2 regions of the Micromonospora sp. NPDC023737 genome follow, and region 1 is predicted to be linked to the other one. Evidence: riboswitches for the same ligand, from Rfam matches in the RefSeq annotation. Region 1 holds a riboswitch; the other holds the start of a gene.

Region 1 (3,398 bases):
GCTGGCTGCCGGCCACCCGGTTCATCGTCTCGGTCACCACCGCCAGGTAGCCCTCGGCGCTCAGAGTCATCGTTCCTCCGTCCCATCCGTGCTGATTTCCCCACCGGGCCGCGTACGCCCGCTCAGGCCGTGCCGCGTACCCGGGTCAGGATCGCCTCGGCCAGCGGCGCCGGCGCCTCGTCCGGGATCCAGTGGCTCACCCCGGGCAGCTCCACGAAGCGGTAGTCGCCGGTCACGTGCTGCGCGCACATCTCCGCGACGCCCCGGCCGATCGCGTTGTCGCCGTCGCTCCAGACGTACGTGGTGGGCACGGTCACCGGCCCGACGGCGCCCAGCGCAGCCCCCGACATCGCCCGGTACCAGTTCAGCGCCCCGGTCAGTGCGCCGGGCTCGCGCATCGGCTCCGCGTACGCCGCCACCCGGGCCGGTTCGCCGACGCCGTGAAGGAGCCGCCGCAACCCTGCCGCCCGCAGCGCGAGCAGCGCCTTCTCGGCCTTCCCGGCCTGGCGGAACAGCACCATGTACGACGAGCGGGCCTGCTGCTTCGGGTCGTGCGCGAGCGCGTACGCCATCGCGGCCGGATGCGGCACCGAGACGGCGGTGAGCGTCCGGACCCGCTCGGGGTGCGCCGCGGCGACCGCCCAGGCGACGGCGGCGCCCCAGTCGTGCCCGACGAGGTGCGCCGCCTCGACGTCCAGCGCGTCGAGCAGCGCCACCGCGTCGGCCACCAGTTCCGGCAGCTGGTACGCCTCGACCTCCGCCGGCCGGGCGCCGGGCGAGTAGCCGCGCTGGTCGGGGGCGTACGTGCGCAGCCCGGCGGCGTGCAGAGCCGGCACCACCTCGTCGAACTCTCCGCCATGTTGCGGGAAGCCGTGCAGCAGCAGGACGGGCTCGCCGCCCTCCGGGCCGCCGGCGCGTACCACGAACTCCAGACCACGGGCGTCGATGCGCATGATCGGCAGCCTACCCAGGTCGGGCGGCATGGCCCGGCCCCTGCCCACGGTGCTAGCGTCTCCGTATCAATTTCACATCCGACAGGGGAGCGCACAGCGCTGAGAGTGCGGGCACGCCCGCAGACCCTCGAACCTGATCTGGGTAATGCCAGCGCAGGGAGTTCGGTCGACCTCCAGCCGCGTCGCCGTCCGGTGACCACCGGGCGCGGCGTGCGTCTTCTCCTGGTTCCTGCGGCTGAACTGGGAGCAAACAGATGAAAAGCAACGACACCAATCGCTGGCGAACCATCGACATCGTCGTCGCGTCGGTGATCGCCGTCGCCTTCGGCGTCATCTTCTGGGCCTGGAACCTGGTCTGGAGCGCCACCGACGCGGCGTTCGCCTTCTTCCCACCGGCCCAGACGCTGATCTACGGCGTCTGGCTGGTCCCGGCCGTGCTCGGTGGCCTGGTCATCCGCAAGCCCGGTGCCGCGCTCTACTGCGAGACGGTGGCCGCGATCCTGTCCGCGCTGCTGGGCAGCCAGTGGGCGAGCATCACGATCGTCCAGGGCGTGATGCAGGGCATCGGCGCCGAACTGGCCTTCGCGGCGTTCCGGTACCGCTCGTTCCGCCTGCCGGCGGCGGTGCTGGCCGGCGCGCTCACCGGCGTCAGCGCGGCGGTCTTCGACTTCGTCTACTGGAACACCGAGACCGACCTGGCGAGCTACCGGCTCCCGTACGCCCTGCTCACCGTCGTCAGCGCGACGATCGTGGCGGGCGTCGGCGGCTGGGCGCTGACCCGCGCGCTGGCGAACACCGGCGCTCTGGACCGCTTCCCCGTCGGCCGCGAACGCGCCGCGATCTAACCCCAGCCACGACCCCCACCCGCGCGTTGATCATGAAGTTATTGCCGCGACACGCCGTCGAATCCGGCAACAACTTCATGATCACGGGGGTGGGGACTCGGCCGGAAGATGGAGAGGGGTGATTGCGGTGGGCGCGGTGACGCTGCGGGGGTTCGGGTGGCGGCACGCCGGGCGGAAGCGGTGGGCGGTCCGCGGCGTCGACCTGCGCATCGAGCACGGCGAGCGGGTGCTGCTGCTCGGCCCCTCGGGCGCCGGCAAGAGCACCCTGCTCGCGGCGCTCGCCGGGCTGCTGCCGGAGGACTCGGGCGAGCAGAGCGGCACCGTCGAGATCGACGGACTCGACCCGCGTAAGGCCCGGGAACGCGTCGGTATCGTCTTCCAGGACCCGGAGAGCCAACTGGTGATGGCCCGCTGCGGCGACGACGTCGCGTTCGGGCTGGAGAACCGGGGCGTGCCGACCGACGAGATCTGGCCCCGGGTCGACGAGGCGCTGCGCCGGGTCGGCTTCCCGTACCGCCGGGACCGGCTCACCGCCGAACTGTCCGGCGGCGAACAGCAGCGGCTGGCGCTGGCCGGCGCGCTCGCGCTGCGACCGGGGCTGCTGCTGCTCGACGAGCCGGCCGCCAACCTCGACCCGGCCGGCGCGGCGCTGGTGCGTTCGGCGGTCGCCAGCGCGCTGGACGCCGACACGACGCTGATCCTGGTCGAACACCGGGTGGCCGAGGCGCTGCCCCTGGTCGACCGGGTGGTGGTGCTGGAACCCGGCGGCGGGGTACGCGCCGACGGAACGCCGGAAGCGGTCTTCGACGCGCACGGCGACGCACTCGCCGCCGAGGGCGTCTGGGTGCCGGGCCGCACCGTGCCGACGCGCCGCGCGGCCGCCGCGCCCGGCGAGGCGCTGCTCACCGCCGATCGGCTCGGCCTGCCGCCCCGCCTGGCCGAAACCGACCTGACCGTACGCGCGGGCGAGGCGCTCGCCGTGCTCGGCCCCAACGGGGCGGGCAAGTCCACCCTGGCGCTGCTCCTCGGCGGGCTGCTCAGGCCCGGCATCGGTACGGTCACCGCGAGCGCGGAGCTGGCCGGCCGGGACGCCCGCACTCCCCCGTATCGATGGCGCGCCCCGGCCCTGGCCACCCGGATCGGCTCGGTCTTCCAGGACCCGGAGCACCAGTTCGTCACCGGCACGGTCTTCGACGAGTTGGCGCTCGGCCCGCGCCGCACCGGCCGGCCCGAGGCGGAGGTCCGCGCCACGGTGGACGGGCTGCTCGACCGGCTGCGGCTGACCGCGCTCGCGGCCGCCAATCCGTACACCCTCTCCGGCGGTGAGGCGCGGCGGTTGAGCGTGGCGACGGCCCTGGCCACCGCGCCCCGGCTGCTGATCTGCGACGAGCCCACGTTCGGCCAGGACCGGCGGACCTGGCTGGAGCTGGTGGACCTCCTCGCCGACCTGCGCGACGCCGGGCACGGTGTCGTCACGGTCACCCACGACGCGGAGTTCGTCGCCGCGCTGGCCGACCGGCAGGTCACGCTGACCCGCCCCGTGCAGGCCGACGGTGGGCCGGCGGCCTCGACCGGGGAGTCCTCGTGATCAACCTCGAAC
Region 2 (3,398 bases), on a different contig from region 1:
AGGTGTTGCGCTGGGTGTCGACCCGCAGCACCTGCTTCTCACTCGCCGGGTCGATCGTGTCGCCGGTGACCGTGAACCGGGACAGCAGGTTGCGCGCGATCCCGTCGTTCGGGGCGTAGTACAGGTAGACCCAGTTGTTGGTGGCGAAGTCCGGGTCGAGGCGGATGCCGATCAGGCCGTCCTCGTTTCCGGTGAAGACGTCCAGGTCGACGGCGGTGACCGTGTTGCCGGTGTCCGGCTTGACGATCTGCACCCGGCCGTCGCGCTCGACGTAGAAGACCCGCCCGTCGGGGGCGACGTCCAGCTCCATCGGGTTGCTGGTGTTGCTGTCCAGCGTGACCTTCTCGAAGCTGGCGGTCTTCGAGGCGCCGCAGTCGGCCCCCGCCGCTCCCGCAGCGGTGCGGATGCCGCCGAGCAGGTGGCTCAGGAACTCCGGCTCGGCGTACGACTCGCGGGTGTGGCCACCGCCGGTGTACCACGACCGGCCGCCGTCGAAGTCCTGGCACCAGGCGATCGGGTGGTCGGCACCCATCGCGCCGGCGCCCGCCGAGTAGCTCCGCTCGTCCAGGCTGGCCAGCACGTGCACGTCGGGGCGCGGATTGGACTGGTAGTTGTACCACTCGTCGAACCGGGACCATCGGTCCGGCAGTTCACTGGTGGACGGGTGGGCGTGGTCCTCCACCTTGACCGTGGCCTGCTGGGGCGACGGGTGGCCGGCGAAGTACGCGCCGACCAGGTCGCCGTACCAGCCCCAGCTGTACTCGGTGTCCGATGCGGCGTGGATGCCGACGTAGCCGCCGCCGGCCTTGACGTAGCGCTCGAAGGCCGCCTGCTGGTCGCCGTCGAGGACGTCGCCGGTCGTGGAGAGCCAGATGACGGCCTGGTACTTAGCGAGGTTCGCGTCGTTGAACGCGCCGCCGTCCTCGGTGGTGTCGACGGTGAAGCCGTGCTCCGCGCCGAGCTGCTGGATGGCGGCGATGCCGGTGGGGATGGAATCGTGCCGGAACCCGGCCGTCTTCGAGAAGACCAGCACGGAGAAGGGCTCGTCGGCGGCGGCCTTGGGCAGGGCCTGGGTCACCGGCGCGGCCGCGGCGGCCTGAGCGGCTCGCGTGGTGGTCGCGCCGGCGGTCGGTGCGGCCTGCGCGGCCGACGTGCCGAACAGTGCCGTCGAGGTGAGGGCGAGGGAGAGCAGGATCGCTGTGATGGGTGAGCGGGCACGACGAGTGCGGGACACGCCGCCTCCTATGTCGCGGTGGACAGGGGATCGCGGGGGCCGGCTCGCCGAAGACCGTCCCGGGGGTGGGGTGGTGCGGGCACCGGGCCATGGCGTCCGCACCAACATTTTGTCGAATCGCTGAACAAATTAATTCCCGTTGATGCGTGTCGGGCAAGATGCCGGACGGTAACGGTTTCGCAACGGCAGGCGACATTCCGAACAGGACCGCATGAAGCGCCCCCGGCGGAAGCCCGCCCCCGCTGTAGCCGTCCTCACCCTTGGCAGCGCCGCCGGGTCTGTCGTACGGTGGCGGAGCAAGTGACCCACGGGAGCCCGGTGGACCGGGCTGAGAGGGGGGCTGTCAGCCCCCGACCGTCGAACCTGATCCGGGTAATGCCGGCGCAGGGAGGAGTGTTGCCGTGGCGTCCCTGGGACGACTGCATCTCATCACCGACACCCGACCCGGGCGTGATCCGCTCACCGTGGTCCGGGCCGCCCTGACCGCGGCCCGCGCGGACCTGGTCGTGCAGGTCCGGGTCGAGGACTCCGCCACCGACCGCGAGACGTACGACCTGGCCCGCCGGGTCGTCGCGCTCTGCGCGCCGTACGGAGCGACCTGCCTGGTCAACGACCGGCTGCACGTGGCGCTGGCGGTCGGCGCGGCCGGCGGGCACGTCGGCGCGGACGACCTGCCCGTCGAGGCGGCCCGGCAGGTGCTCGGCCCGACCGCCGTGCTCGGCGCCACCGCGAGGGAGCCGGGCACCGCCGCCGAGGCGGTCACCGCCGGCGCCAGCTACCTCGGGGTCGGCCCCTGCCGGCCCACCCGCACCAAGGAGGGACTGCCCCCACCGATCGGCGTGGCCGGCGTACGGGCGGTGGCCGAGGCGGTCGACGTACCCGTGATCGCGATCGGTGGTGTGACCGCATCCGCCGTACCGGCACTACGGGCGGCCGGGGCGTACGGAGTGGCGGTGGTCGGCGCGCTGTCGGGGGCGGCCGACCCGGCCCGCGCCACGACCGAGCTGATCGAGGCGCTGACGTGCTGAGCGCCCGGTCCACGTCGACCCCTGCCGGCGACGTGGCCCGGGCGGACGTGGCGGTGGTGGGTGCGGGACCGATCGGTCTCGCCGTCGCCTGGCGCTGCGCCGCACGCGGGCTACGGGTGACCCTGCACGATCCCGCCCCGGGCTCGGGTGCCTCCGCGGTCGCCGCCGGCATGCTCGCCCCGATCGCCGAGGCGTACTTCGGTGAACGGGACCTGACCGGGCTGCTGGTGGAATCGGCCGCCCGCTGGCCGGCGTTCGCGGCCGAGCTGACCGAGGCGACCGGTGTCGACCTCGGCTACCGCACCGACGGCACCCTGCTGGTCGGGCTGACCGGCGACGACCTGGCCGAGGCCCGGCGGCTCTGGGCGTACCAGCGGGAACTCGACCTGCCGGTGACCCCGCTGCGCCCCTCGGAGCTGCGCGACCGCGAGCCGGCGCTCGCCCCCCGGGTGCGCGGCGGCGCGCTCGCCGCGACCGATCACCAGGTCGATCCGCGACAGCTGGTGCCCGCGCTGCGTACCGCCGCCGAGCGGGCCGGGGCGGTGCTGGTGCCCGAACCGGTCCGCGCGCTGTCCGACGTGGACGCCGCAGTCACGGTGGTGGCGGCGGGCTGCGGTGCCGCCGCGCTCACCGGGCTGCCGGTCCGCCCGGTCAAGGGGCAGGTGCTCCGGCTCCGCGCGCCCGGTGGCGCCACGCCGGGCTTCCGGCACGTCATCCGGGGGTACGCCGACGGCGAGCAGGTCTACCTGGTGCCCCGGACCGGTGGCGAGGTGGTGGTGGGCGCCACCGTCGAGGAGCGCCGCGACACCGACGTCTCCGCCGGGGCGGTGCTCCGCCTGCTCCGGGCCGCCGTGGACCTGGTGCCGGAGCTGGCCGAGTACGACCTGATCGAGACGGCCGCCGGGCTGCGCCCCGGCACCCCGGACAACGCACCGATCCTCGGCCCGTTGCCGGGTCGACCGGACGTGCTGGCGGCCACCGGGCACCACCGGCACGGCATCGTGCTCACCCCGGTGACCGCCGACCTGATCGCCGACCTCGTGACCACCGGGGTGCCCGATCCGTTGCTCGCCCCCTTCCTGCCGGACCGGTTCACCAGCCCGTCCGGCTCGGCGGCCGCAGACCCGGGCGAACCC

What was found. Region 1 has a riboswitch for thiamine pyrophosphate ahead of AB0F98_RS27575 (ECF transporter S component). Riboswitches for the same ligand answer to the same signal wherever they lie in the genome.
Region 2: another riboswitch for thiamine pyrophosphate. It lies ahead of thiE (thiamine phosphate synthase); the one in region 1 lies ahead of AB0F98_RS27575 (ECF transporter S component).

What each region holds. Positions count from the first base shown of each region.
Region 1 covers NZ_JBFAAL010000018.1:92,586-95,983, reverse strand. Annotated here, with positions in the region: gene AB0F98_RS27585 (SIS domain-containing protein) at 1-70, opposite strand, end outside; gene AB0F98_RS27580 (alpha/beta hydrolase) at 123-953, opposite strand; TPP riboswitch at 1,027-1,131, shown strand; gene AB0F98_RS27575 (ECF transporter S component) at 1,208-1,798, shown strand; gene AB0F98_RS27570 (ABC transporter ATP-binding protein) at 1,926-3,386, shown strand; gene AB0F98_RS27565 (energy-coupling factor transporter transmembrane component T) at 3,383-3,398, shown strand, end outside.
Region 2 covers NZ_JBFAAL010000002.1:202,843-206,240, forward strand. Annotated here, with positions in the region: gene AB0F98_RS06360 (ThuA domain-containing protein) at 1-1,234, opposite strand, end outside; TPP riboswitch at 1,533-1,641, shown strand; gene thiE (thiamine phosphate synthase) at 1,636-2,262, shown strand; gene thiO (glycine oxidase ThiO) at 2,259-3,398, shown strand, end outside.